One region of the Arthrobacter sp. AB6 genome, then DNA from elsewhere that is predicted to be linked to it. Evidence: riboswitches for the same ligand, from Rfam matches in the RefSeq annotation. Region 1 holds a riboswitch; each other region holds the start of a gene.
What was found. Region 1 has a riboswitch for thiamine pyrophosphate ahead of thiO (glycine oxidase ThiO). Riboswitches for the same ligand answer to the same signal wherever they lie in the genome.

Region 1 (7,228 bases):
AGCGCTCCCTTGATGGTGTCGTAGGAGCGCCCCTTGAATCCGACGCGGTCGCCGGCGCCGTCCGCATTGGCCACCATGGTGGTCTGCTGGCGCCGTTGGGCCCTGCCGGTGTTGAACGGCGGATCCACATATATCAGCGTGAAGGCGCCGTCCGGCAGCGAGGGAAGGAAGTCCGCGTTGTCTGCGTGGACCACCAGGCTGCTGCCGTCCGGCGCCCAGACAGTGTCAGTCATGGAGGGTTTTAGGCCTCGCTGCTGCCGGGCTGCGTGGCCTTGTCGCCGCCCACTACCTCGCCGTTGCGGCGCCGGGTGCGCGTGCGGGGGCGGCGGGTGCGGGAGGGCTGCTCTGCTTCGCCTGCAGCGGCGTTGCCATCACCGGCAGCAACGGGAGCTGCGGCAGGCTCGGACGTACGACGGCGGCGCTCGCCTGTGCGGGCAGCGGAGTCGCCGCTGCGCCCGCCTTCGCGCCTGCCGCTGCGTTCCCGGTTGTCCCGGTCGCGGCTGTCACGGCCGCCGGAGCGGCCGGCGTCACGGCCTGCGTCGCGGCCCCCGCGGGCGTTCTTCTTGCCCGTTTCGCCCAGGTCTTCCAGGACTTCGGCGTCAACTCCGGCCAGGGTGCGCTTGTCGCGCGGGAGCCGTCCCTTGGTGCCTTCGGGAATGTCCAGGTCTTCAAAGAGGTGCGGGGACGACGAATAGGTCTCCACGGGCTCCGGCACGCTCAGGCCCAGGGCCTTGTTGATCAGTCCCCAGCGGGGCATGTCGTCCCAGTCCACGAAGGTGACGGCGGTGCCCTTGTTGCCGGCGCGGCCGGTGCGGCCCACGCGGTGCAGGTAGATTTTTTCGTCTTCCACGCACTGGTAGTTGATGACGTGGGTGACGTCGTCGACGTCGATGCCGCGCGCGGCGACGTCGGTTGCCACCAGGACGTCCACCTTGTTGTTGCGGAAGGCCCGGAGGGCCTGCTCGCGGGCACCCTGGCCGAGGTCGCCGTGGATGGCGGCGGCCGCGAAGCCCCGGTCCACGAGTTCCTCGGAAACCTTGGCGGCAGTGCGTTTGGTCTTGGTGAAGATGATGGTCCGGCCGCGGCCCCTGGCCTGCAGGATGCGGGCGACGACCTCGATCTTGTCCATGCTGTGGGCGCGGTAGATGAGCTGGCGGATATCGCGCTTGGTGAGGCCTTCATCATCCGGATCCGCCGCACGGATGTGGGTGGGCTGGGTCATGTAGCGCCGGGCCATGGCGATGACCGGGCCGGGCATGGTAGCGGAGAACAGCAGGGTCTGGCGGACGGCCGGTGTTGCTGCGATCAGGGTTTCGACGTCGGGCAGGAAGCCGAGGTCAAGCATTTCGTCAGCCTCGTCCAGGATGACGATCTTTACGTTTTTCAGGCTCAGGTGCTTCTGCTTGTAGAGGTCGATGAGGCGCCCGGGGGTTCCCACCACAACTTCCACACCGTTCTTCAGCGCCTCCACCTGCGGTTCGTAGGCGCGGCCGCCGTAGATGGTGGCGATGCGTGCATTCCGCTTGCGGGATGCAGTCTGCAGGTCGTTGGCCACCTGCACCGCCAGTTCACGGGTGGGAACAATGACCAATGCCTGCGGTGCGCCGGGGACGGCAAGCTTTTCGTAGCCGGCGTCGTCCCGGCCTACAACCCGCTGGAGGGCCGGGATACCGAAACCCAGGGTCTTGCCGGTGCCGGTCTTGGCCTGGCCGATGATGTCGTGTCCGGAGAGTGCCACCGGCAGGGTCATGGCCTGGATGGGGAAGGGGTGGGTGATGCCGGCGTCGGCCAGGGACTCCACGATGTCGGCGCGGACGTTGAAGTCCGCAAAGGACTTCTCCTCAATCTCGTGCGGCTTCTCGTCGGAGATGATGGTTTCTTCGGGCTCAAGCGTTTCGGTGCCGGAGTCGTCCGTCAAAAGCTGGTGGGTATGCAATTCACTCACGGGGAGTTTCCTTATTCATTTGGGCAATGGCGCTGCCTGCTCAACGGGCCGGCCGGCAGGCCGTTCCGGAGCACGCTCAGGCGCGCAAGCAATTCCAGTGGAAGCCGATCGCGGGCTATCTTTATGCTGGCACTGGTGACCAGCGGGTGGTTCTCAAGATCGCGTAGGGGCGGGCTTGTTGGTTTCAAATCAAGGAAATCAACGACCGGGCATCCATTTCTACTCCTTCAGTCTAGCCGCAAGGGCATGGAAATCCGGCTTTTGCCCGCGCTGCGGCCCGGTTATGCCGCAAAACCGCCCCGGTTCACGGCACCTTCGGCACCAGTTCGAAATGCACATCACGCGTGGCGATGTCCGAGGATATGAGGCGCACCCGGACCTTGGTTCCGGCCTCCAGTTCTCCGGCGCAGCGCGCCGTCACTGCAGGTTCGGCGATCTGGATGATCCCGGAGCCGCCGTTGCCGTTCTTGCCCTTGCCGTTGCCGTTCCGGCTTATGGCGCCGTTCCCGTTCTCCTTCTGGGGCTTCGACCCTGAAATGACGATCGCGTCGAACTCCTGTCCGACGTGGTTGATCAGCAGCGCCGCCTCCACGGTGTCCAGCGCCATGCGCTCCATCCGGGATGCCAGCTGGTCCGAGCCGGCCATGATCTCGGGAAGCGACGGCAGTGCATCCCGCACCCACCCGGGCACCTCTCCGCCATTACTCAAGGCCTCGCAGGTGACCAGCACAAAGCGGTCCACCAGGCGGCGAAGCGGGGCGGTGGTATGGGCGTACGCTGCGCCGATGGCGGACTGCACGGCGTCATCCGGGACGGTGCCGTCGAAGGCCGTATAGGCGGCCCCGCGGAAAAGCATCCCCGCGGAGTGGAGGATTGCGAGCTGGCGGGGATGGGTGGGGTCCAGGCTGCGGAGGTATTCGCCGTAGCTGACTTCGCCGTCCCACGGCTTTCCGAGGGCCTCTGTCTGCAGTCGGAAATGGTTCAGGGAACGCTCATCCGGGGCGGGCATGGTGCGCAGGATGCCCACTTTTCCGGCCAGCATGAGCTGCGCGGCTGCCATGCCGGTCATCAGCGATATCTGGGCGTTCCAGTCCTCCACGGGCAGCTGCGGTGCGGCGGCAATCCGGTAGCCGCCGTCGGGAAGCTGGACAATCTCCTGGTCCGGCATGTTCAGGCTGGCACCATCCCGGGCACGCTCCAGTTCCACGCGCTTGAGGCCCACTTCTTTGAGGAGGAGCAGCACAGGGGAGGGGCTGCCGCCGTCAAGTTCCGCCTGGGCGCCCTTGTAGCTGAGCTTGGCGCGGCTGCGCATCCGGGCACGCCGCACCGTGACGGCAGTGACCTCCGCATCACCGTCAAGACGGAAGTCCCACACGAACGCGGAACAGTCCTGTCCCGGAAGGAGGCTTCCCGCCCCCTCGCTGATCACTTCCGGATGCAGCGGGATGCGGCCGTCCGGCGTGTAAAAGGTCTGTCCCCGGCGCCGCGTCTCAGCGTCCAGCGGGCCGCCCGGGGCAACGAACGCCGGCACGTCGGCGATGGCGTAGAGAACGTGGTAGCCGCCGCCGTCGCGCTCGATGAACAGCGCCTGGTCCAGGTCGGTGGACGACGCGGGATCGATGGTGATGAATTCAACGGACGTCAGATCATGGGACGGCAGCTGCAATGCGGACACGGCGGCCTCGGCGTCCTTCACGGCATCGTCAGGGTACGCGCCCGGCAGTTCAAGCTCACTCCGGAGCGCGCCCAACGCCGCTTCGAGGGCATTGGTGTGCTCGTGGACACTGGGGGCCAGCCGATGATGTGACACGAAAATCAGCGTAGCCCGAATTTCGTCAATAGTGCACGGAAGCGGCCCGGAGAGGCACAGCCGTCCGGTGCGGGGTTATGGGCGGGCGCCGTCCAGGGCGCTGCGGAGCGAGGCAGCGGCCGCGGCCGGATCATCAGCCTCAGTAATGGCCCGGACCACCACGATCCGGCGTGCGCCGGCTTCCACCACCTCTTCAACATTGGAGTGGTCGATGCCGCCGATCGCGAACCAGGGCACACCGCCGTCAAACGTGTCCTCCTGCCCTTCCGCCCCTGCAACAGCAGCGGCGGCGTACCTCACCAGGTCAAGCCCGACGGCGGCCCGTCCGGGCTTGGTGGGAGTTGCCCAGAGCGGCCCCACGCAGAAGTAGTCCAGCGCCGAGGGGCCGGCGGCGGCAGCCAGGGCGGCGTCCACCTGCTCCGGGCTGTGGCTTGACAGGCCGATGGCCGCGTTGCCGTTCAACAGCGTCCGGGCCGCCTTGAGGGGCAGGTCCTTTTGGCCGATGTGGAATACCGGGGCTCCGGACAACACTGCGACGTCCGCCCTGTCATTCACCGCCCACAGCCGGCCGTGGCGCACCGCCGATTCCTTGAGTACGGCCAGGAGCTCCAGCTCCTCGGCGGCTTCGATGGACTTGTCCCGCAGCTGGATGATGTCCACCCCGCCTGCGAAGGCGGCATCGACGAACTGCCCGAAATCGCCCTGTTCCCGGCGCGCGTCCGTGCAGAGGTAAAGGCGCGCGGCCTGCACGCCGGAACCGCCTCCGGCTTTGAGAAAGGCGTTTGTAGCAGGGACGGGGGATGCAGCGGCAGGAGGGCGGGACACATTCATGGGTGCCAGCCTAGTTCCTCTACACTTGGCCTCGTACTGCGGGAGCCGCGGCAGCTGTCATAAAGCGCCGGGCTGAGAGGGCGTCAGAGCCGACCGCTTGACCTGATCCGGCTAATACCGGCGTAGGGAAGGAGACACTCATGCCCAATGCGCTCGAAGCCCCGTACCGGCCCGCGCCCGGCCCTTCACTGGAGGCCGACGTTGCGGTCATCGGCGGGGGAGTCATCGGCCACGGCATCGCCTGGGAGGTGAGAAGGTCCGGGCATTCAGCGGTGGTCATCGATGACGCCCCCGGATCCGGTGCCAGCTGGGCCGCGGCGGGGATGCTTGCCCCGGTGAGCGAGCTGCACTACCAGGAGGAGGACCTCCTGGAACTCATGCTGGAGGCCTCCGGGCGCTGGCCGGGTTTTGCCGCAGGCCTCGCCGCGGCCGCCGGTTCGGATCCCGGGTATCTTACGACGCCGACCCTCGCCCTGGGTGCCGACGCCGCGGACCGGCAGGCGCTGCTGGACCTGCGCGGGGTGCAGCAGGCCAACGGGCTGACGGTTGAGCCCCTCACCATCCGTGAAGCCCGGCGCCGGGAGCCGCTGTTGAGCCCGGCCATTGCCTCGGCGCTGGATACACCGGCGGACCACCAGGTGGATCCCCGGCTGCTGGTGGCCTGCCTCCGCCGTGCCCTGGCCCGGCACATGGGCGGAACCGGGAGCGGCGGAAGCTTCGTGGCCGGCGCCGCCGAGGGCTACGCCGTTCCGGACCGGGCAGCGGGCCTGCTCTGGCGGGACGGAGCCGTCGCCGGCGTCACGCTGGAGGGCGGAGGAACGGTGGCGGCCAGGGAGACCGTAGTGGCCAACGGACTGCACGCCGCGGCCCTCACCGGGCTGCCGGAAAACCTGCACCTGCCCTTGCGCCCGGTCCACGGTGACATCCTTCGCCTCGCCGTCCCCGCCCACCTCCAGCCGCTGCTGACCTCCACCGTCCGCGGACTGGTCCGCGGGATCCCTGTGTACATCGTCCCCCGGCAGGACGGCACCGTGGTGATCGGGGCAACGCAGCGTGAGGACGCACTGGGGAAGAAGGACAGCGGGACCAGCGCCGGGGCAGTGTCGGCAGGGGGCGTCTACCAGCTGCTGCGCGACGCCCAGGTCCTGGTGCCTGCGGTCGCAGAACTTGAGCTGCTGGAATGCACAGCCCGGGCCCGTCCCGGCACGCCTGACAACGCCCCGCTGCTCGGGCGGGTCCCCCTGGAGGACGGCCCTGCAGGTCAAAGCCACGTGGAAGGGCTGATCATTGCCACCGGCTTCTTCCGCCACGGCGTCCTCCTCACCCCGGCAGCGGCCGCGATATGCCGGGACCTGCTCGAAGGCAGGGCGGACCCCCGCTGGGCCCCCTTCAATCCCGGCCGCTTTTCCGGCGCCGCTGTTCGGCCTGCTGCAGCGGCCACCCCACCCAACCCCAAGGAGACAGCATGAACATCACCCTGAACGGAACCGGACATACAGTCGCCGACGGCGCATCCATCACCACGCTCGTCACCGAGGTCACCGGCCGCGCACTGGCGGCTGACGGCCAGGCCACCGATGGCCGGAAGCTGGGCGTCGCCGTGGCGCGCAACGCCCACGTGGTGCCACGGAGCCAGTGGTTTGCCACCGCACTCACCGAGGGTGACGACGTCGAACTTGTCACGGCAGTACAGGGAGGCTGACCCCCATGACGGAAACCCGCAGCACCCTCGCCGGCACCCGGCCGGACCTTCATGACCCCCTGGTGATCGACGGCGTCGCGCTCGGATCCCGGCTCATCATGGGCACCGGCGGCGCGCCCAGCCTGGAGGGCCTTGGCGCCGCGCTCCTGGCTTCCGGCACCTCGCTCACCACCGTGGCCATGCGGCGCTATTCACCCCATGAGGCCGGCTCGCTTTTCCAGCTGCTCGTGGACCACGGCATCAAGGTCCTCCCTAACACGGCGGGGTGCTTCACAGCCCGGGACGCTGTCCTCACCGCGGAGCTTGCCAGGGAGGCCTTGGAAACCGACTGGGTGAAGCTGGAAGTCATCGCTGATGAACACACCCTCCTGCCGGATGCCGTGGAACTCGTGGACGCCACCGAACAGCTGGTCAGCCGGGGCTTCAAGGTTTTCGCGTACACCAATGACGACCCCGTCCTGGCGCTTCGGCTCGAGAACCTGGGAGCCACCGCGGTCATGCCGCTCGGCTCGCCCATTGGCACCGGCCTGGGCATCCTTAACCCGCACAACATCGAGCTCATCGTGTCCCGGGCCTCGGTTCCGGTGGTGCTGGATGCGGGCATCGGTACCGCATCCGACGCCGCCCTGGCGATGGAACTCGGATGTGACGCCGTGCTCCTGGCCACGGCGGTGACCCGGGCACAGGATCCGGCCATGATGGGCGCGGCCTTCAAGCATGCCGTCATCGCAGGTAGGCTGGCGAAAGCGGCAGGTCGCATACCTCGCCGTGAACACGCGCTGGCGTCGTCGGCGATGGAAGGCCGGGCCGAGTTCTTGTAGGCCCCGCTGTCCACCGGCTGGCGCCTTGACTCAAGGAGCAGCAGTGGCCGGCAAAGACGCCCTTCCCCCGGAACGAGTCGACGAAGCCTTGGCTGGACTGCCTGATTGGCGGGCCGACA
Region 2 (7,228 bases), on a different contig from region 1:
AAGTTAAGTGGTCCGGCCGCTTCACTGGTTGACGGGGCCGGTTGTCTTAGCTGTTGGTTGCGCTCCCCCTGTGGCAGGTGCGGACCCAGCAGACACAAGGACTAATTTTGCCACATTGCGGAGGTTACAGCCAATCCCCGGGGCCGCCGCCGAAAGAATGGCCGCCCCGCCCCCCGTCCTAGGACGTGGATGAGTCCGTTCAGGCGCCATCGGCACCGGAGCGGCGGCGCAGGCGTCCGTCGACGACGTCGTATCCCAGCTCCTGCAGTTCGGCGCGGTCCGCGCGTGGCAGCTTTCCGGCGTCGAACGTTTCGAGGAGGTCCGGCCGGCGCTCCGCCGTCCGGCGGAACTGCTCGTGCCGGCGCCACTGCGCGATCTTGCCATGGTTGCCGCTCAACAGGACGGCCGGCACTTCACGTTCACGCCACACGGACGGCTTGGTATAGACGGGATACTCCAGGAGCCCGTCGGAGTGGGATTCCTCCACCAGCGATTCGGGATTGCCCACCACGCCCGGCAGGAGGCGGCCGATGGCCTCCACCATGGCCAGGACTGCCACCTCGCCGCCGTTCAGGACGTAGTCTCCCAGGCTGACGGGGCGGACGTCGAAGTACTCCCGGGACCACTCGATCACGCGTTCGTCAATGCCTTCGTAGCGTCCGCAGGCGAACGCCAAGTGCTCCTGTTCCGCCAGTTCGTAGGCCAGTGCCTGGGTGAAGCGTTCCCCGGCGGGCGAGGGAACAATCAATACCGGCCTGGCCGCCCCTTCCGGGCGGTCCTCGGCAATGGAGCCCAGGGCCTGCGCCCACGGTTCGGGCTTCATGACCATGCCGGCACCACCGCCGTAGGGGGTGTCATCCACCGTCCGGTGACGGTCCGTGGTGAAGGAGCGGAGATCGTGGACACGCAGGTCCAGGATCCCGTCCTGCCTGGCCTTGCCGATCAGCGACAGCTCCAGGGGTGCCAGGTACTCCGGGAAGATGCTGACGACGTCGATCCGCATCTACGCTTTGCCTTCCGGTTCCGAAGGGGCTGCTTCGGCATCCGCGTTCAGCTCGAAAAGACCCTCAGGCGGCGTGAGGAGGATGTAGCCCTCCTCGATATTGACTTCGGGAACAATCTGCTCGACGAACGGAACCAGGATCTCGCCGCCTTCCGGCGTGGTGACCATCAGCAGGTCCTGCGCGGTCCCGGTGTTGAGGGCGGCAACCTTGCCTACAACGGTTGAGCCCACCCGGGCCTCCAGGCCAACGAGCTCGTGCTCGTACCAGCCCTCGTCGTCGTCCTCGTCCAGCTCCTCGGTTTCGATGAAGAGCTTGGCGCCGCGGAGGGTTTCCGCTTCATTGCGGGTTTCGATCCCGTCGAAGCCCAGCAGCAGGATGTCCTTGTTCCAGCGGGCACTGTTCACAGTGAGCGGGCCCGCGGCCGCCGGTTCAACCATGAACTCGGTGCCCGGGACGAACCGGTCCTCAGGGGCATCGGTCAGGACCTGGACCGTTACTTCCCCGCGGATGCCATGGGGTTTGCCGATTCGTGCCACCTGAAGCTGCATGTGTTCCTCTGTTCGGATTGTGGTTAGTCCACGGTGTTCTGGTGAAAGCACTCCGGCCCCTCCACCGCGTTGGTGGAGGGGCCGGAGCTAAAACTGGTATTGCCGAGCGCTCAGCGGCGGCGGTCGGTATCGACGACGTCGACCCGCACCGGCTCCCCGCCGGCCAGGGCTGCCACCACGGTGCGCAGTGCACGCGCCGTGCGGCCCTGGCGGCCAATCACCCGTCCGAGGTCGTCCTGGTGAACACGCACTTCGAGGGTGTCCCCGCGGCGGTTGTTCTTGGAGCTGACCTTGACGTCATCCGGGGAATCAACGATTCCGCGGACCAGGTGTTCCAGCGCTTCTGCCAGCAATCTACTCAGCCTCGGTGGTCTCTGCTTCGGCCTCGGCAGGTGCTTCGGCTGCATCAGACTTGGATGCCTTCTTGGTGATGGCTTCCGGGATGATCACGGAACCCTTTTCCGGGGCAACGAAGGCTGCCTTCTCGGACTTGGTCTTCAGGGTGCCTTCCTGGCCCGGCAGGCCCTTGAACTTCTGCCAGTCACCGGTGATCTTGAGGATCGCGGCGACCTGCTCGGACGGCTGGGCGCCGACGGACAGCCAGTACTGGGCACGCTCGGAGTTGACCTCGATGTATGAGGGCTCTTCGGTGGGGTGGTACTTGCCGATTTCTTCGATGGCACGGCCGTCACGCTTGGTGCGTGAGTCCGCGACGACGATGCGGTAGTACGGTGCGCGCATCTTGCCAAAGCGCTTAAGGCGAATCTTTACGGCCACTGTTGTGGTCACTCCTGTTTCAGAAAAAGGGGGTGAACCCGGCTTTCTGCACCCGTGGGGCGGGCCATACTTGCAGGTTCGAAGGACAGGATCCTGACGCGGAGAGAGGGGCCACGCAGATCGAGTACCTGTTTATTGTGCCAGATCAGCGTCCGGATTTCGACTTGACACGTCCCGGCGCGGCCCCGCCCTGTCCGGACAGCAGATGGGCGGCAACGGCTCAGGCGGACCAGACGTAGAGGCCAGTGCGCTCCGAGTCAGCGAGTCCGCTGGCCATTTCAGCGAGCTGCCGCACGTAGGTGCGCGCCTGGGCGGCATCGAAGGGCATGTCATCCAGCGCCGCCCACTGCTCAGCCACGTCGTCGAGGACGTCACCCTCCCCTTCGGTTTCATAGGAGAGCAGGTCGGCCAAGGCGCGCACCATGGCGGGCGGAACGGCGAGGAGCGAATCGCTCGCCACGTCCACCATGGTCAGCTCATAGTCCGCCCCGCCGGCGTGGACGGCGGTGCCGGCGAGGTCACCGAGCTGCTCCACTTCAAAGTCGCTGATTTCCGGGATCCGGACCGCGTCGCCGGCAGGGGCGCTGCCGCCCTTGTCCAGGATGCCGCCGCGCTTCAGTGCGGCGTCGTGGGTGGCAACAAAGATTTCGGTGAAGCCCATGGGAAGTGCCCTCATTCCGTTGACGGTGCGGCCCGCCGGGATTCAGCGCGCGCTGCCCGGCAGTTCGGTTTCAGCCTAGTACAGGTACCGCCGGACTTTCCCGGCGCTGCCAGCCGGCGGCCCCACCCTTGAGGATGCACCCAAACCCTGCCCGGGACGGCGCCGGTCAGCGAACTGCCACCCGGATCCGGTTGCGCCACGGATCCTCGAACCGGAGTTCGGCTCCGGTGTGGTGGGCGGCAACACCGGCAACCTTCAGGCGGTCGGCGAGGGCACCGACGTCGTCCCCCGACGGCACTTCAATGAGGACCTCACCCAGGCCCAGGGTGTCCTTCCGCGGCCCGGCGCCACGGCTGTTCCACACGTTCATGGCCATGTGGTGGTGGTAGCGGCCCGCTGAGACGAACAGGGCCTGACCGTGCCAGCCGGCGGTCTTTTCGAAGCCGAGGGTCCCCACGTAGAAGTCGCGGGCGGTCTGGACGTCGCCCACCTGGAGATGCACGTGGCCCACACCCGCAGCGGCGCCGCGCTGGTGTTCCAGGGACTCCTCGGTGAGGTGCTGCTCCAGGTAGCGCTGCGGCGGAAGGGCCAGGCTGTCCATTACCACGTCAGCGCCGTTCCAGGACCAGCTGCTGCGCGGCCGGTCCCAGTAGAGTTCGACCCCGTTACCCTCGGGGTCGGTGAAGTAGAAGGCCTCGCTGACCAGGTGGTCTGCGCTGCCGGTGAAGGAACGGGGTTCAAACCGGGCGGCCGAGGCGATGGTCGCGGCCAGGTCTGCCTGGTTCTCAAACAGCAGCGCAGTGTGGAAGAGGCCGGCCTCTCCCCTGCCCGGAAGGTCCAGGCCCGGAGCGGGCGCCAAGTGCACCAGCGGTTTCTGCAGCCGGCCGAGGTAGAGCCCGCCGTCCTGCTCCGCGACGACCTCCAGGCCGAGGGCCCGCTGGTAGTAATCGGTCATGACCTTCATGTCGCCCACCTTGAGCATCACTGTGCCCATGGCGAGGTCGGCAGGAAGGAGATCCTGGCTGGCGGCTTCTGCAGTCATTGATAACTCCCGGTGCTGTGGGGCCTTCCGATCCGGAGGCCTTTCACTGTTAAAATTACTTGAAGCTTCAATTTATTCCAAGTCCTAACTTGTGGCACCTCCCCGCCGGCTGCTTAGCGGACCACCTTCCCGCCCAGGACCACATGCGCCAGGTCACGGATCGTGTCCGGCACCTTTCGCGGGTCCTCCCTGCAGAGCACAACGTCAGCCCGTGCCCCTTCCGCAATCCCCTCCGCGCCCAGCCACGTCCGTGCACTCCAGCACGCCGCGTCCAGGGCGGCGGCCATCGGCAGTCCTGCCGCATGCAGGGCGAGGATTTCGTCGGCAATCCTGCCGTGCCTGATGACGCTGCCCGCGTCGGTTCCGGCGTAAATCCGCACCCCGGCCTCATAGGCCTCAAGCACCCGCTCCTCCCGCCGTTCCCACAGCGCACGCATATGCGCCGCATATTTGGGGAACTTGGGATCGGCCTGTGCCGCAATGTCCGGGAAGGTGGCGACGTTGACGAGGGTGGGCACGATGGGTACCCGCTGCTCCACAAAGCGGGGAAGGTGGCGGGGCAGAAGACCAGTGGCATGCTCCACGCAGTCGATGCCGGCGTCCAGCATGTCGTCCAGCGTCTCTTCGGCGAAACAGTGCGCCGTAACGCGCGCGCCCTCGTCGTGCGCGGCCAGGACGGCATCCCGGACGACGGCGGCAGGAAAGGACGGCGCCAGGTCACCGGCGCCGCGGTCAATCCAGTCCCCCACGAGTTTGACCCAGCCGTCACCGTCCCGGGCCTGCTTCCGGACGGCTTCCACCAGGCCGTCCGGCTCAACCTCTTCCGCGAATCCACGCAAATACCGCCGTGTCCGGGCAACGTGGCGGCCCGCGCGGATCAGCACCGGGACGTCGCGCCCGCCCTGCAGCCAGCGGGTGTCAACAGGGGAACCTGCGTCCCGGACCAGAAGCGTGCCGGCCATCAGGTCCGTCCGGGCCTGGTCCTCGACGACGGACGCATCCACTGCGCCTCCCACGCCTAAACCGATATGGCAGTGTGCATCCACGAAGCCCGGCAGCACCCAGCCTGCAAGGATCCTGTCCGGCGCCTTCGCCGGTTGGCGGAACGTGAGCCTGCCGTCCACGGACCACAGCCCGCGGGCCTCGCTGTCCGGCCCGGTAAGGACGGTTCCCGTGAACTGGATGGTTTCTGCCATGGACTTTCCTCTCCTCGCCCGGACAGGCTAGCACCGCGAATGTGACAGGGGTGATTCGGTGTCTGTGGTAGCTTTCATCTTGACCACACGGGTGCCCCTGCAGGGGCTGAGATCGGGCTGATGCAGCCTGCGACCGTCGAACCTGTCCGGGTAATGCCGGCGAAGGAAGTGAGTATTCCTTGAGTACACAAAATGCACAGCTGAACCCTGCCCAAAACCGTCCCGCCCTGGGAGCGGCCGGCCACCAGCCACCGGAGACGCAGTCCCTGAAATCCCATTCATTGGCCTACCTTGAGGATGCCGGCACGGGGATCAGGGTCCCGGTGACGGAAATTGCGCTGGAAGCTTCCCCGAACGGAAAGCCGAACGGGCCGTTCCAGACCTACCGGACGGCAGGACCCGGCAGCGACCCCGTCCGCGGCCTCCGTCCCTTCCGGTCTGACTGGATCGAAGCACGCGGAGACACCGAGGCGTACAGCGGCAGGGAAAGGAACCTGCTCGACGACGGCCGCTCAGCTGTCCGCCGCGGCGCCGCCAGCGCCGAGTGGAAGGGAGCGCGCCCCGTGCCCCGCCGCGCCGTCGGCGGCCGGACCGTAACGCAGATGCACTACGCACGGCAGGGCATGATCACCCCGGAGATGCGCTTCGTGGCGCTGCGCGAGAACTGCGATGTTGAACTGGTCCGCAGCGAGCTGGCCGCGGGCCGCGCCATCATCCCCAGCAACATCAACCACCCCGAGTCCGAGCCAATGATCATCGGCAAGGCCTTCCTGGTGAAAATCAACGCCAACATCGGCAACTCGGCCGTCACCAGCTCCATCGCCGAGGAGGTGGACAAACTGCAGTGGGCAACGCAGTGGGGCGCCGACACGGTCATGGACCTTTCCACCGGCGAAGACATCCACACCACCCGCGAATGGATCATCCGCAACTCGCCCGTGCCTATCGGCACCGTCCCCATTTACCAGGCGCTCGAGAAGGTCAACGGGGAAGCCAATGCCCTTACCTGGGAGATCTTCCGCGACACCGTCATCGAACAGTGCGAACAGGGTGTGGACTACATGACCATCCATGCCGGCGTCCTGCTGCGTTACGTGCCCCTGACGGCCAACCGGGTGACAGGCATCGTGTCCCGCGGCGGTTCGATCATGGCAGGCTGGTGCCTGGCGCACCACCGGGAGAACTTCCTCTACACGCACTTTGACGAGCTCTGCGAAATCTTTGCCAAGTACGACGTCGCGTTTTCCCTAGGTGACGGGCTGCGGCCGGGGGCGACAGCGGATGCCAACGATGCTGCGCAGTTCGCCGAACTGGACACGCTGGCTGAGCTGACGGCGCGCGCCTGGGAATTCGACGTGCAGGTGATGGTGGAGGGACCGGGCCACATCCCGTTCCACCTGGTCCGGGAGAACGTAGAGCGCCAGCAGGAGCTGTGCAAGGGTGCGCCGTTCTACACACTCGGGCCGCTGGTCACCGACGTTGCGCCGGGCTACGACCACATCACCTCGGCCATCGGTGCCACCGAGATCGCACGCTACGGCACCGCCATGCTCTGCTACGTCACCCCGAAGGAACACTTGGGGCTGCCCAACAAGGACGACGTCAAGACCGGGGTGATCACGTACAAGATCGCCGCACACGCGGCAGACCTTGCAAAGGGCCACCCAGGCGCGCACGAGCGCGATGACGCGCTGTCCAAGGCGCGCTTCGAATTCCGCTGGCGCGACCAGTTCGCGCTGTCCCTGGACCCGGTCACGGCGGAAGCCTTCCATGATGAGACCCTGCCCGCGGAACCTGCCAAGACGGCGCATTTCTGTTCCATGTGCGGCCCCAAGTTCTGTTCCATGAGGATCAGCCAGGACATCCGGGACGAATTTGGCTCGGCAGAGTCGCAGGCAGCCCTGGCGGAGGCTGCTGCGGGGATGAAGGGCAAGAGCGAGGAATTCCGGGCGGCCGGCGGCAAGGTGTACCTGCCGGAGCCCCGTGTTGCCGCCGGAAGC
Region 3 (7,228 bases), on a different contig from region 1:
AATTCTGGGGAATCTGCTGAAAAACCTGAACAGTAACGGAAGGTTACTTGATACCAGTGATCTTGACCTTGGTCAGTTCCTGGCGGTGACCCTGGCGCTTCTTGTAACCGGTCTTGTTCTTGAACTTCTGGATCACAATCTTAGGACCACGGAGGTCCTGGAGGATCTCAGCCGTAACAGTTACCTTGGCCAGGTCAGCAGCGGCGGAGGTGACCTTGTCACCGTCAACCAGGAGCAGTGCGGGCAGCTGAATGGTGCTGCCAGCTCCACCGGCGACGCGGTTCAGGGTAACGAAGTCTCCAACGGAAACCTTCTCTTGGCGGCCGCCTGCGCGGACAATCGCGTACACCACTTGGGAACTCACTTCTCTCGACGTTTATTACAAATTTGCGTGCGGAACCCGGTGCCTGAATTGGTTGGGCTCTCGCTGTGCCTCAACGCCGTGGGGTCATAACCCAAGTGTTGGCGTAAGCACCGAAGATCTAGAATACGCTAATTTTGCCTTCGGCCGCAAATGAGGCTGGTTCCGGCGGGTTGTCTGTGATAGGTACCACAACACATTTCCCTGGCCGGGGGGGTGCCCCACCATAGTACCGGTGCTGTGGCCGTGCGGCCGTCAGGAATGAAGGCGCGGCGCGTCGAAAAATTCAACTTCCAGCCGGCACGACTGCCTGAACGCCGCGGCCATGGCTGTCCGGTCCCCTGCGGAAGCTGCGCGGCCGGCCCCGTCCACAATGGCAACCGCCCTGCGGGTGGCCGCAGCGAAGTCCTCATCCGCGTACGTGCGCAGCCACTCCGCGTAGGGGTGGCCTGCTGGTTCCCCGGCAGCAACGAACTGGGCGTGAAGCGTCTTGCCCACCTCGGCGTACAGCCAGAAGCACGGCAGGACTGCTGCCGCCAGCACGGCGTAACTGCCCGACGCCGATGCCGCCACCAGATGGTCCACGTAGGACTTGGTCACGGGCCCCAGCCGCGGCTCAACGGTCCGTGTACTGAGCCAGGAGCGGTGCAGTTCAGATTCGACTTCGAGGCACTGTTGGGCGGAGCGCGCCCAGAAGAGCTGTTCGGCTTCCGTTGGGGCGAGGGCGCTGGCACGCGCGAGCACCCGTGAGTAGCCGTTAAGGTAGATGGCGTCCTGGGCCAGGTAGTAGCCAAAGTGCTTCTCGGCCAGGTCGCCGGAGGCCAGTCCCTGGATAAACCCCAGGGAATAAATGGCCTCCAGGTGCTTCTCCGCTTCAGCCCACAGCTGCGCTGCGAAGCTGCCCTCAGCAGGCTGCGGCTGAAGGTGGTGGAAGTGGTGGACGGGCCCGTTGCCTGTTCCCACCTGCAACGCCTCCGAGGCCTCCAGCGCGCCGGACAGCCAGGGCTTGACCTCCCGGAGGGCTGCCTCCCAGTCCCCCAGCCGCACCTGGACTGTGGCCATGGCTGATGACAGCGAACAACCGGTGCCGTGGCTGTTCCGCGTGGCCACGCGCTTGCCCGGGACCACCACCACGTCCTGGCCAAGCGTGCCCGCAGTGCTGACAAGGGCGTCGGGGCATTCTTCCCCCGCCAAGTGCCCGCCCTTCACAAGCACCGTCGCCCCCGTGGCGGAGGAGAGCTCGCGGCCCTGTTCCAGGGCGCCTTCCCAGCTCTCCTGCACGTCCCCGCCCACCAGCATGGCAAGTTCAGCCAGGTTGGGCGTGATGAGGTGCGCCAGCGGCAGCAGCCCGCGTAGCGCGGCTTCGGCGGATTCCTGCAGGAGCCGGTCACCGCTGGTGGCCACCATGACAGGGTCCAAAACCACGACGCCGGGACGCACTTTTTCGAGCCACGCCCGGACAGCTTCGATCACGCCGGTGTCACCCAGCATCCCGATTTTCACGGCGTCGATGCTGATGTCCTCACTGAGCGCGTCAAGTTGCTGGGTAAGGAAGGCCGCGGGGGGAACGTGGACGCCGCGCACGCCGCGGGTGTTCTGCACGGTGAGGGCAGTGATGGCAGCCATTCCGAAGCCGCCGTGGGCCGCGATGCTTTTCAGGTCCGCCTGGACGCCGGCTCCGCCGGAAGGATCGGAGCCTGCAATGGAGAGGACCCGGGGCACGTCCCGCCGCTGGCCGGACTGTGTTGCAGGAGCAGGCGCGCCCTCAACGGTGGCAGCAGGCATTTCGAGAGTTGAAGACAAGAGACATCCCTTCGCCGGTGCTAGCCGGACAGGTTCAACGGGTGTGGATCTCAGCCGGCCCTCTGCGCGGCACCCCGTGTCGGTTCACCAGCCTAGCTTTTTTGCTGGGCTCAGGGCGAAGGTGACGCCGTGCGACTGTTGCGGCCTTAAATGCCGGATGCCCGGCCGCCCACGCGTGGTGGGCGGCCGGGCATCCTGGCGTGTCGCGTGCGGTGGCCTAGAGCTCCGAAGCCGGAACCCCGACGCCCAGGATGATGGGTTCCGCGGCAGGCTTGGCGTTGCCTGCTGCAGGGGCACCTGCCTGGCCAGCTTCCGGCGCCTTTGCTGAGTGTGAGTGCCCTGCCGCCTCGGCGGGGACATTCTCGTGCTGCTGGACGGAGGTCTGGTTGGCCGCCCCCTGGGCGCGGCTGGCGCTGCGGTTGCGGCGTGCCCGGCGCGGGCGGGACTGTTCCACGGTGTGGTCGGAATAGTCCTTCTCCGGCGCGGCAGGGGCAGCCTGCAGCTGCTCGGACCGGACCTGCGGAGACTCCGCCTGCGGCGCCCGGACCTGTTCCGGTTCCCGCTGCGCCTGTTCCGGCGCCGGCAGTCCCGGCTGCCCGGCCGTGGCTTCGGCGGCCGGGGCGGGTTCACCGAGGTGGGCGAAGGCCTCAGCGAGGCGGTCCAGCGTCAGGGCGGGCTTCGGCTGCTGCTCCTCCGCGTGCTCCACGAACGGCAGGGCAACTTCCTCCCCGCCGAAGGTGAGGACGGCGGCGGGCCTGGAGGCGTCGCCGTCGTGCTTCCCTGTTTCCGCCGGCGCCGCGGGCTGGGCCTGCGGAGCCTGCCTGGCCGCGGCCACCTCGTCGTCGTGCAGATGGGCGGCGTGCGCTGCCGCAGCAATGTTGGCAAGGGCAAGCCGGGTGGCTTCGGCCTTGGCGTGCCGCTCGGCGTCCGTGGGGTCGGCGTGGACCGTGTGCACGTGGAGGGCAGCTGCGGGAGCAGCGTCCACCTGCTGGCCGCCGCGGCCGCGGCGGCGCTTCCGGTCGGGACGGACGCCGGGCTGGCTGCTGTCCCCACGCTGCGCCTCAGTACGGTGGCTTTCGTTCCGGACGTCCGGGCGGGCGTCCGAGCGCTGAACATGGTGTTCAGCCGCCACGATGTTGGCCCGGCGGTGCTCCACGGGGTCATCGTGGGTCACCACGCCGCGGCCGGCGCAGGCCTCGCACTGCTCGCCAAACACTTCAAGGAGCCCGGTGCCCATCCGCTTGCGCGTCATCTGCACCAGGCCAAGCGACGTTACTTCGGCAACCTGGTGTTTGGTGCGGTCACGTCCCAGGCACTCCACCATCCTGCGGAGGACGAGGTCGCGGTTCGATTCCAGGACCATGTCGATGAAGTCGATGACGATGATGCCGCCGATATCGCGCAGGCGGAGCTGGCGGACCACTTCCTCCGCAGCTTCCAGGTTGTTCTTGGTGACGGTCTCTTCAAGGTTGCCGCCGCTGCCGGTGAATTTGCCGGTGTTGACGTCCACCACGGTCATGGCCTCGGTGCGGTCGATCACCAGCGAGCCGCCGGAGGGCAGGAAGACCTTCCGTTCCAGTGCTTTGTGGATCTGTTCGTCGATCCGCCATGCGCTGAAGATGTCCTGGTCCTTGGTCCATTTCTCGAGGCGCCCCACGAGATCGGGAGCAACGTAGGTGACGTACGCCTCGATGGTGTCCCAGGCTTCCTCGCCGGAGACGATCAGCTTGGAGAAGTCCTCGTTGAAGACGTCGCGGACCACCTTGATGGTCAGGTCCGGTTCGCCGTACAGCAGCTCCGGAGCAAGGATCTTGGTGGACTTCGACTGGCTTTCGATACCTTCCCACTGTGCCCGCAGCCGGTTGATGTCGTGGGTCAGCTCTTCCTCGGAGGCGCCTTCCGCAGCGGTCCGGACAATCACGCCGGCCTGCTCGGGGAGGCGGTCCTTGAGGATCCGCTTGAGGCGGTTGCGTTCGACGTCGGGCAGCTTGCGGGAGATGCCGGTCATGGAACCGCCGGGAACGAAGACCAGGTAGCGGCCCGGCAGCGAGATCTGGCTGGTCAGGCGCGCGCCCTTGTGGCCCACGGGGTCCTTGGTGACCTGGACCAGCACGGTGTCGCCGGACTTGAGCGCGTTTTCAATGCGGCGCTGCTTGCCCTCGAGGTTCACGGCGTCCCAGTTGACTTCGCCGGCGTACAGGACGGCGTTGCGGCCGCGTCCGATGTCCACGAAGGCAGCTTCCATGGACGGCAGCACGTTCTGGACCTTGCCCAGGTAGACGTTGCCGATCAGGGAATCCTGCTGGGTCTTGGAGACAAAGTGCTCGGCCAGGACGCCGTCTTCCAGGACGGCAATCTGGATTCTGTCATCGCGCTGGCGCACGATCATCTGCCGGTCCACAGACTCCCGGCGGGCCAGGAACTCGGCTTCGGTAATGACGGTGCGGCGGCGGCCGGTGTCGCGTGATTCGCGGCGGCGCTGCTTCTTGGCCTCCAGGCGGGTGGAACCCTTGACGCTGGTGACCCGGTTGCTGACCGCGGGTTCGCTCACGGCGCGCGGTGCGCGGACGCGGGTCACCGTGTTGGGCGGATCGTCGTCTCCGCCGCCCGTCAGTTCAAGGTCCTGGTCGCCACGGCGGCGGCGGCGCCGACGGCGGGACGTCACGCCCTCGTCGGCCTGCGCACCGGATTCCTCATCGGCGTCATCGGCAGCATCGGTCTCTGCATCAGAGTTCTCGGCGTCTTCGCCGTCACGCTCACCGGTCCTGCTGCGTCCGCGGCGGCCGCGGCCGCGGCGCCTCCGGCGGTTACCGGCGTCGTCTGAATCGTCCTCGGTGTCCTCTTCTTCAGCTTCTTCCATGGCGGCCGGTGCGGGCCGGACTACGGCGCTGAGATCCGGGGCCTGGAACAGGACGGAGGTGGCGGAGCCGGGCTCCAAAAAGAGGGAGCCGAAAGGGCTTGCCGCGGCGGAGGCGGCTTCAGGTTTTGCAGCAGGGGCGGCTGCCGGTTCAGCTGCGGCAGCCGCCGGGCCGGCAACGGGTGCAGCTTCAGGGGCGGGTGCAGCTTCAGCGCGTGCAGCTTCGGGGGCGGGCGCAGCTTCAGCGCGTGCAGCTTCAGCGGGTGCGGCTTCTGCCGCCGGCGTCTCTGCCTGCTCCGCCGCGGCCGCCACCGCGGGGGCGGAGGTCTTGCGGGTGGCAACCCGCCGGCGTCGGACGGGTTTTGCGTCCTCCCCGGCGGCTTCCGAAGGCGCGCCGGCTGACGCAGCCTGCGTGCCGGCGTCGTTACCGGCAGCGGCGGCTGCCTCCTCGGCGAAAGCCGGAAGCGGCTCGGCGGGGTCAACCTTCTTCCTGGAACGGCTCCTGCGGACGGGGGCCTTCGCCTCAGCGGCGTCAGGATCCGGCACTGCGTTCGTGCCGGGCTCTGCGGCCCTGGCCTCTGCCTGCACGGAATCTGCGCCCGCGACGTCTGTTTCGGCGAGGGCGTCACTGGCCTTGGGAGCGGCTTTCCGCCTGGTCCTCGTGGCCTTCTTCGGCTCGGCCGCGGCACCCGTGGCCGCTGCTTCATCGTTAACGGCTAAAACTTGTTCATTATCCATATGTGGCAACACTCCTGCCCCTGACGTACCGCCACATCCGGCACCCATTGGGGCACATATTGTCAAAACCCGCAGGCGTTGACAGAAGTCAAGTGGATACCCCCAGGTTCGCACCGGCAGTGGGGTGCGGCAGCCCGTGGGGGCCGGCAGGATGTTCAAAAACCCGTTGTTTCCAAATGCCACAACCAGGTGCCGCCCAATGGAGTTGCGGGAGGCCGGATCAACAAACCCAAAGCCCGCGCTGCTCGTCACTGGCGGTCTTGCGAACAAGCCACCGGACCGGAGTCCGAATGTGGATCGGGTTCCAGCCACGTTCATTCTCTCATACCCGGACTATTCCACGGCGGAAGGGGCGCTGCCTGTTCCCTTCCCTGAAGGGTCTTTTCAGCCGCCGGCGTTACAATCGGGCAAGGAGCACCCGATGAAAAGGACGCCTTGCCAATGCCCAGCATTTCCCCCGTCAGCGGCACCCACACGCCGGAGCGGACTGTTGATCCGGACACCAGCGAGGCCGGAGCCCGCCCGCCCATGACCCGCGACCGGCCCCTCGGCTGGCTGCTGGTGGTCACCGGGGTGGTTGGCTGGCTTGCCTCCGGAACACTGGTCCTGGAGAAACTGGAGGTCCTCAAGGATCCTAACCACACCACGGTGTGCGATGTGAACCCCTGGATCTCCTGCGGCCAGGTGATGCAGACCTGGCAAAGCTCGCTGTTCGGCTTCCCCAATATGTTCATCGGAATCGTGGCCTTCGCCATCACCATCACGGTGGGAATGGCGCTGCTCGCCGGCGCCAACTTTGCCCGGTGGTACTGGCTTGGCCTGCAGGCCGGCGTCACACTCGGCTTCGCGTTTGTGGTGTGGCTGTGGTCGCAGGCGCTGTACGTCATCCACATCCTGTGCCCGTTCTGCATGATTGTATGGGCGGCAATGATTCCGCTCTTCGTGTGGGTGACCATCCGGAACATCAGCGCCGGCGTGATCCCGGTGCCGGCCAAGGCCGCACGCATTCTGGGTGACTCCGGCTGGATCATCACGGCCCTGCTCTACGTCGCCGCTATCGCCACCATCTTCTTCGCCTTTATCCAGGTTTTCGCCGGAACGTCAGGGTTCTAGGGCTGCGCTTCCTCGTCGGCAAAGATGAGTACCCTGTACTCGTGCGCCAGCAGCCCGGCCGCGCTCTAATTGAGGCAGGACTGCCGGAAACCCGGATCCGGGGCCAGCGGCAGTTCCTTCAACGAGAGAGGATCAGCTGCAATGAAAATCTTCCTTACGAGGGCAGCCTTGCCACTGGCACTGGGGGTCTGCCTTGTCGGAATGGCCGGAATCCCCGCCCTCGCTGCAGATCCGCCCGCGGCAGAACAATCACCGGTGGGCGGAGACCACGCCCATCCGCACTTTGTCATGACCGGCAACGGCTGCGTGGACATCAACCAGGTGCTGTTTGAGCCCGATGTGAGGGGCATGCATCG
Region 4 (7,228 bases), on a different contig from region 1:
TGCCCGTAGGCCTGGCCGGCTGTCAGTTCCCCAGCCACACCATGTTCCAGGTGCCCAGGGAGACGGCGGCAAAAACCGCTGTTGCCGCCATCACCACACCGCCGGCAAGAACCCACGCATCCAACACGCTGTAGGTCGATTCGCGGGCCCACGTCCGGCGGCCGCCGCCAAAGCCGCGGGCTTCCATGGTCACCGCGAGCCTCGAGGCCCGGCGGATCGCCTGGACCAGCAGCCCGAAGCTCTGCCCCAGCGTCGCCTTCACGCGCTGCAGGGCACTGCCGCGGGAACCCACCCCCCGCGCGCGGCGGGCCATCCCGATGGTCTGCCATTCTTCGGCCATCAGGCCCACCAGCCGCATGGCGGCGAGGGTTCCCAGCACGAACCGGTGCGGGAGGCGCGCCTTCTGCGCCAGCGCATCAGCGAGGTCTGTGGGGTCGGTGCAGCTCATCAGCAGCACTGCCGGCAGGGCAATCGCCAGCCCCCGCAGCGTGAAGCCCACGCCCAGCTCCAGGGACCCTTCGCTCATGGTCCAGATGCCGACGTCGATCAGCGTCTTTCCGCTGTCCGGCGCCAGGATGGAGGTGCTCCAGCCTCCCACTGCGGCGGCGAGGATCAGCGGCCAGCCGCGCTGCCACAGCAGGGCGGGCGTCAGGCCGGCCAGGGGAAACAGCAGGACTTCAAAGGCCAGCGCCACCGATGCGGACACCCAGTCGATGGAGAGTGCCAGCACGGCCGTGATGAGGAAGACGGCGGCGAACTTGCTGAGGGGGTTGGCCCTGGCCAGCAGCGCATTGTTGCCGCGCAGGTTCAGCTCCTGCCTCATGGTGCCGCCGTTTCCGCCGGAGCCATCCGCAGTTCCGTTCCGCCCAGCGCGGCCGTGAACTCGGCGTCATGGGTCACGGAGACCACGGCGGTGCCGCCGTCCAGCAGCTCGGACAGGAAGGATGCCAGCTCCGCCCACGTGTTGGCATCCTGGCCGAACGTAGGCTCGTCCAGGACCAGCACCTGGGGATGCGCAGCCAGGACCGTCGCCACGGACAGCCGCCGCTTCTCCCCGCCCGAAAGCGTGTAGGGGTTGGCGTCCACAAGGTGGGTGAGCCGCAGGCGCTCCAGCAGCTCGTCCACGCGCTCCCCGCCATGGCCAAGGTGCCGTGGGCCAAACATCAGTTCGTCCAGCACCTTCCCGGTGACGAACTGGTGCTCGGGTTCCTGGAACACGGTGCCGATCCGCTCGATGAGCTGCTCGGCTTTCCACTTGTACGGGTCTATTCCGGCGCCGCGGCTCAGGTCCAGCGTGGCCGAAACCTTCCCGGCCACGGGTTCGAGAAGCCCGGCGAGCGTCAGGGCAAGCGTGGACTTCCCTGCCCCGTTCGGCCCCGTCACCGCCAAGGCCTGCCCGGCACGGACCTGGGCGGAAATATCCGCCTGCACGGGTACCGGCGGCACCTTCCGGAAGCCGCTGCGCCCCGCCCGTTCACGGGACACCGCCAGCTCCTCGGCAGCGAGCAGGAGGCCACCCGTCCCCCGGGCTGGATCCGCCGCACGCAGCCGGGTGTCCGGGACATAGCCGGGCACCCACACCCCGGCAGCAATCAGCATGCTCCGGGCTTCCCTGAGCACTTGGTCCGGCGGGCCGTCCAGCAGCACGGCCTCCTTCGCGTCGGTGCCGGGCTGCAGCACCACAATCCGGTCCACCAGGTCCTTCCACACGGACACCCGGTGCTCCACCACCACCAGCGTGGCGCCGGTTTTGTCCAGGCACCGCGCCACGGCGTCGCGGACCTCCAGCACGCCGGCCGGGTCCAGGTTCGCCGTCGGCTCGTCCAGCAGGATGAGACCGGGACGCATGGCAAGGATGCCCGCGAGCGCCAGCCGCTGCTTCTGCCCGCCGGAGAGTACCGACGTTGGATGGTCCAGCGGGAGGTGGGAAAGTCCGACGTCGTCCAGCGCCTCGTGCACGCGGCTCCAGATGGCGTGGCGGGGCACGGCGAGGTTCTCGGCGCCGAAGGCGGCGTCGTCACCCACGCGGGACAGGACCACCTGCGTTTCGGGGTCCTGCTGCATGAGGCCGGCGCGCCCGCGCTGCTCGCGGGGGGAGGCTCCGTCAACCAGCAGCGAACCCGACTCGTCGGAATCGCCGGCCGCGCCGCCGTCGTCGTCCACATCCCCCAGGACCCCCGCCAAAGCATGGAGGAGGGTGGACTTGCCGGCGCCGGAAGGCCCCAAAAGCAGCACCCGCTCTCCCGGACGGATGTCCAGGTCGAGGGCATGGACCGCCGGCTTGGCGCGCCCGGCATGCCGCCAGCCCCAGCCGCGGGCCGTGACGGCGGCGGGACGCACTGCGGTGGGCGCGCCCTGGCGGGAAGGTGCGGACATCAGGAGAAGACAGGCTCCGTTGCTGCCTTCCGCGACGCGAACGAGCTCAGGACCCCGGTCCTGGCCAGCCCGCGGGTGGCGATCCATGACAGGGCGCCGGCGATAATGGCGCCGGAGATGGCGGTGAAGACGATGTACACCAGCTTGTCCCCGCCGGAGTAGGCGATGTTCCAGCCCCACGGCGCGAAGGAGTCGTTGAGGCCGCAGAAGAAACCGGCGGCGGCACCGGCCAGCAGTGCCACGGGCAGGTTGAACTTCCGGTATACGAAGATCGCGAAAATGATTTCCGCGCCGAGGCCCTGGACGAAGCCGGAGAACAGCACGGAAGCCCCGTACTGGGACCCCATGAGCAGCTCACCGGTGGCGGCTACCGTCTCGCAGAACAGCGCGGCGCCGGGCTTGCGAATGATGAGCATGCCCAGCACGGCCGGGATCATCCAGCCGCCGGCGATCAGGCCGGTCAGTGGCGGGTAGGTGGCGTTCATGGGGCCGGACACTGCGGCCGCGCCCTGGGACCATGCCCAGAAAATGACGCCGCCGGCAATGGCGATGAGGGCCGCCACCACGATGTCCACGACGCGCCAGGACTTGCTGCTGGTCTTCTTGACTGCTGTTGTTGCCATGTGATCCTCCTGAGGAACAGGAGGGGAAAGTGGACGCGGCCGCCGGCTATGCTGCCGCTGCGCGCACTTCGAGAACTCGACTCCCTTGCGCCGGTACTAACCGGATCAGGTTCGAGGGTCTGCGGCTGCCCGCACTCTCAGCGCCCACCTGCGGATCCTGGCATTGCCAGTGATGCCCGACGGCGGCGCTCCCCTGTCGTTGAATGTTGCTTTTGCTTGAAATGATTCGTTGCAGAAATACCCTGTTGGGCGTTGCCAGTTTACACCGCGGCGGGGGTAGATTGTGGGCCATGGCTGCCAATCCCCCGCATGTGACCGACTTCGACCCGGATTCCGATGCCATCCAGCCGGAGGGATCGCTGGCGGCACTGATCGCCCGGATTGAAGGCGAAGTCCGGGAACTGCAGTTTCCAGGCTTCTCCCTCGACGACTCCCTGAACCTGGGACTGCTCCTGGTGGAGCTGGGCAAGGAGCGCGGGCTGCCTATCGCGATTGACATCACCAAGGGCGGGCAGGTGCTGTTCCATGCGGCACTGCCCGGTGCGACGCCGGATAACGATCACTGGATCCGGGCGAAGCAGCGCACTGCTGCACGGTACGAGATCCCCTCACTGCTGGTGGGATTGCGCGGCCGGCTTCGCGGCGGCCGGATCGAGGACCAGGGCTGGTTCGACCAGCGCCGGTACGCCGCGCACGGCGGCTCCTTCCCGCTGTACGTCACCGGAGTGGGCGCCGTGGCCACTGTTACGGTTTCGGGGCTTCCCCAGGTGCAGGATCACGACCTGGTGGTCGAGGCCCTGCGTGAAATCCTCCGCTCCGCGGGAGCGGACTGATGCCAATGCTGGCGGAGTGACCCGCACGCTGGACGCACGTCCACCCGGCAGCAGAAACACAAAGGCTGCTTAGCATTTATTTAGTAATCATGCTTACTATGTTGTCTCCCGGGTTTTGAGGAGAACAGGACATGGCAGCCAGCACCCGCCTGACGGGCCCCCGAACACGCCTGCAAAATGCCGCCCTCGGAATTGGAACGGTCTTCTTCCTGTTGGGCATCTTGGGCTTCATCCCCGGCGTTACCTCCAACTATGGCTCGTTGGGCCTTGCCGGACCTGGTTCAGGGGCGCTGCTGCTGGGCGTCTTCCAGGTGTCCGTGCTCCTTAACGCGGTACACCTGGTCTTCGGGCTTGCAGGGGTCCTGATGGCGCGGACGCATCCCCAAGCCAGGAACTTCCTTATCTACGGCGGCGTGACCTATCTGCTCCTCTGGCTGTACGGCTTCCTGGCGGGTGACACCACGCCTGCCAACTTCCTCCCTGCGAACAACGCGGACGACTGGCTGCACCTGGCCCTCGGCCTGGCCATGATTGCGCTGGCCATCACCCTGGCTGCCCGAGGCCCCGCTGTCCCCGCAGGCGTTGCCAGCAGCGATAGCAGCAACCGGCCCGGAAGCCCCAGCAACGACGTCGCGGAACCGGCACCAACGCCGGACCTGAAGGAGCACTATGAAAATCCCTGAAGCGCGCGGTCCCGCCAGCGCCGCCTTGTTCGCCCTTCTCACGGAGGTACCCTGCTCCATTGGCACCCGCCCCGACGGCCGAACCGCCGACGACGGAACTGCCGATGACCGCGCCGCGGGACTGCACCGGGCGGTCAGCAGCCAGTTGGCCGCCACCCCGGACATCATCGGCGATGACGACCTCCAGCTGACGCTCTTCTGCCTCTACGAGCTCCACTACACCGGGCTCGCAGGCGTCAGCGATGAGTGGGAATGGGCGCCGGGACTGATCCAGGTCCGCCAGCTGCTGGAAAAGCCGTTCGAGGCCGCGCTCAGGCGGGCCGCCCGTGAAGCAGCCGGCGAACTGGAGCTTCCCGCGGCCTCGCGTCCCACCAGCGACGCTGTGGCCGATGTCCTGTTCGGCCTCGCAGCCCGAGATACCGGCCCCAGCCTCTCCCGGTACGTGGCGAAGAAGGCCAGCCTGGATCAGCTCAAGGAATTCCTGATCCATAAGTCCATCTACCAGCTGAAGGAGGCCGATCCCCATACCTTTGCCATTCCCCGGCTCGCCGGGCGCCCCAAGGCCGCGCTGGTGGAAATCCAGGCGGATGAGTACGGCGGCGGACGTCCCGAACGGATGCACAGCGCACTTTTCGCCCGCACCCTGCGGGGCCTGGGGATGGCGGACGAATACGGCGCCTACGTCGATTCCGTCCCGGCCGTCTCCCTCGCCGCAGTGAACCTGATGTCCCTGTTCGGGCTTAACCGCCGGTTGCGGGGTGCCATCACCGGGCACCTGGCCATCTATGAGATGACCTCCTCCCAGCCCAACCGCCTATACGGCAGCGGCTTCCGGCGGCATGGTTTCGATGCCGCCGTCACCCACTATTTCGATGAACACGTGGAAGCAGACGCCGTCCACGAGCAGATCGCCGGCCGCGACCTGGCCGGCGGCCTGGTGGAAGCCGAACCAGGACTTCTTGGAGATGTATTGTTCGGTGCCACGGCAGCCATGGCGCTGGACGGCAGGCTGTCCGCCCATCTCCTGCAGTCTTGGGAGAACGGCGGGACCTCACTAAGGGCGGCAGTGCCGGCAGCAGCATGAGCGGCGCAAGTTCCCCGCCGCCGTCCATCACCCCCGGCAACCTAAAACAGGAGCTCGCATGAACCAGGAACCGGCCGAGAGCTCCATCGTGGTGTGCCCCGACGGTCCGCTGATTGTGCGCGGCGACTTCGAGATCGTCACGCCCTCCGGGGAACCGTTGCCGCGTGAACGGAAAACCGTGGCACTGTGCCGCTGCGGGGCGTCAGCCATCAAGCCCTATTGCGATGGGACGCACAAGATGGTCAAGTTCCGGACGGAACCCCCGGCAACCTGAGCAGCGCCTGCACCGGCCGGCCGCAATCGCCGGTTAGGCTAGGGACAGCCCGTTTTCCGCCCGCAAGGAGTACTAGGAATGAACCTTTTCATCAAGCTGCTCGGCACTGGCGTGAGCCTCGGCGCAGGCTTTGTCGGCACCAAGCTCGTCAACGCCATCTGGGAAAAGACCACCGGCCGGAAGCCCCCCACCGGCAAGCACGAGGACGTCCCCACGAGCCTTCACTCGGCTCTGACGTTCGCCCTGATCTCTGCCTCGGTGAGCACCATCATCCAGGTCCTGGCAAACCGTGGCACCCAGCGCGCCATCACCCGGTTCGCCAAGAGCCAGGACATCGTCTAGCAGCACGCCGAACGGTGTTCAGCCGTCGCCGGAACCCTCCTCACGGGCGGTTTTGGCGGCGGCTTTTTGCACCACGGCCTCAAGCTCATCGGAGGTGAGGAGCTCGCGGTGGAGGTGCTTGGTGCGGTAGCCGGCCCGGCCCACCATGTGTGCTGAAACGGGCACGGTGAGCAGCTGGAAAATCCACGCGACCAGCAGTAAGGGCCACACCCACCAGGTGCGCAACTGGAGTCCGATGGACGCCAGGAGCAGGAACAGCCCCAGCACCTGCGGCTTGGTAGCGGCATGCATGCGGCTGAGCAGGTCGGGAAAGCGAAGCAAGCCGATGGCCGCGCCGAGCGACATGACGGCCCCGACGATCATGAACACAGCGGACAGCACATCCACCCAGGCATCCAGGCCAGTGGAGTCAGGACTCATTGGACTGCTCCCTCCGGTCCGCCACGAACCTTGCCACCGTCACGGACCCGATAAAGCCGATGATGGAAGTGGCCACCACCAGCATCAGGTTGTTCAGGTGCCTGTTGACGGCCATGTCCACGCACAGGGCACCGCCCAGGATGGCCAACAGGACGTCCGTGGCCAGCACCCGGTCCAGCAGTGAAGGTCCCCTGGAGATCCTGATGATGGCACCGGCGGCGGCCACCGAGAAGATTACGGCAGTAACAGCCAGGACGGTCTGCATCATGCGTCCGCCTCCATTCGCACGGTTTCGAGTTCTTCCTTGGTGCCCATGATCCTGATCAGCCCCGCTTCGATGGACCGCACCTCATTTTTAAGGTTTTCGACTTCCTGCGGGGAACTGATGTTGAGGGCATGCAGGTAGAGGGTGGACGTGGAGCGGTCCACCTCCACCACCAGCGAGCCCGGAATCAGGGAAATCACGTGCCCCGTGGCCGTGACCATGAGGTCCTGGCGGCTGCGGAGCGGGACGGCGACGACGGCGTTGGTCACCTTTGGCCCCTTGGCGATGGCAAGGTACAGGAGCTGCGCGCTGGCAGCCACCACCTTGG

Region 2: another riboswitch for thiamine pyrophosphate. It lies ahead of thiC (phosphomethylpyrimidine synthase ThiC); the one in region 1 lies ahead of thiO (glycine oxidase ThiO).
Region 3: another riboswitch for thiamine pyrophosphate. It lies ahead of thiD (bifunctional hydroxymethylpyrimidine kinase/phosphomethylpyrimidine kinase); the one in region 1 lies ahead of thiO (glycine oxidase ThiO).
Region 4: another riboswitch for thiamine pyrophosphate. It lies ahead of Q9R30_RS16690 (ECF transporter S component); the one in region 1 lies ahead of thiO (glycine oxidase ThiO).

What each region holds. Positions count from the first base shown of each region.
Region 1 covers NZ_JAUZVL010000035.1:16,655-23,882, forward strand. The annotation lists gene Q9R30_RS18815 (DNA methyltransferase) at 1-233, opposite strand, end outside; gene Q9R30_RS18820 (DEAD/DEAH box helicase) at 242-1,945, opposite strand; gene Q9R30_RS18825 (hypothetical protein) at 1,972-2,112, shown strand; gene Q9R30_RS18830 (RNB domain-containing ribonuclease) at 2,250-3,755, opposite strand; gene thiE (thiamine phosphate synthase) at 3,831-4,586, opposite strand; TPP riboswitch at 4,615-4,732, shown strand; gene thiO (glycine oxidase ThiO) at 4,727-6,055, shown strand; gene thiS (sulfur carrier protein ThiS) at 6,052-6,288, shown strand; gene Q9R30_RS18850 (thiazole synthase) at 6,294-7,109, shown strand; gene Q9R30_RS18855 (4a-hydroxytetrahydrobiopterin dehydratase) at 7,153-7,228, shown strand, end outside.
Region 2 covers NZ_JAUZVL010000002.1:196,279-203,506, forward strand. The annotation lists gene trmD (tRNA (guanosine(37)-N1)-methyltransferase TrmD) at 200-1,003, opposite strand; gene rimM (ribosome maturation factor RimM) at 1,004-1,552, opposite strand; gene Q9R30_RS02360 (RNA-binding protein) at 1,663-1,905, opposite strand; gene rpsP (30S ribosomal protein S16) at 1,907-2,329, opposite strand; gene Q9R30_RS02370 (hypothetical protein) at 2,550-2,990, opposite strand; gene Q9R30_RS02375 (VOC family protein) at 3,157-4,032, opposite strand; gene Q9R30_RS02380 (amidohydrolase family protein) at 4,146-5,228, opposite strand; TPP riboswitch at 5,306-5,413, shown strand; gene thiC (phosphomethylpyrimidine synthase ThiC) at 5,408-7,228, shown strand, end outside.
Region 3 covers NZ_JAUZVL010000002.1:113,992-121,219, forward strand. The annotation lists gene rplU (50S ribosomal protein L21) at 44-352, opposite strand; gene thiD (bifunctional hydroxymethylpyrimidine kinase/phosphomethylpyrimidine kinase) at 617-2,146, opposite strand; TPP riboswitch at 2,154-2,251, opposite strand; gene Q9R30_RS01955 (Rne/Rng family ribonuclease) at 2,382-5,759, opposite strand; gene Q9R30_RS01960 (vitamin K epoxide reductase family protein) at 6,201-6,872, shown strand; gene Q9R30_RS01965 (hypothetical protein) at 7,014-7,228, shown strand, end outside.
Region 4 covers NZ_JAUZVL010000026.1:4,088-11,315, forward strand. The annotation lists gene Q9R30_RS16680 (energy-coupling factor transporter transmembrane component T) at 23-823, opposite strand; gene Q9R30_RS16685 (ATP-binding cassette domain-containing protein) at 820-2,376, opposite strand; gene Q9R30_RS16690 (ECF transporter S component) at 2,376-2,999, opposite strand; TPP riboswitch at 3,064-3,204, opposite strand; gene Q9R30_RS16695 (heme-degrading domain-containing protein) at 3,290-3,832, shown strand; gene Q9R30_RS16700 (DUF4383 domain-containing protein) at 3,964-4,515, shown strand; gene Q9R30_RS16705 (iron-containing redox enzyme family protein) at 4,502-5,599, shown strand; gene Q9R30_RS16710 (CDGSH iron-sulfur domain-containing protein) at 5,658-5,873, shown strand; gene Q9R30_RS16715 (DUF4235 domain-containing protein) at 5,952-6,215, shown strand; gene mnhG (monovalent cation/H(+) antiporter subunit G) at 6,234-6,635, opposite strand; gene Q9R30_RS16725 (monovalent cation/H+ antiporter complex subunit F) at 6,625-6,903, opposite strand; gene Q9R30_RS16730 (Na+/H+ antiporter subunit E) at 6,900-7,228, opposite strand, start outside.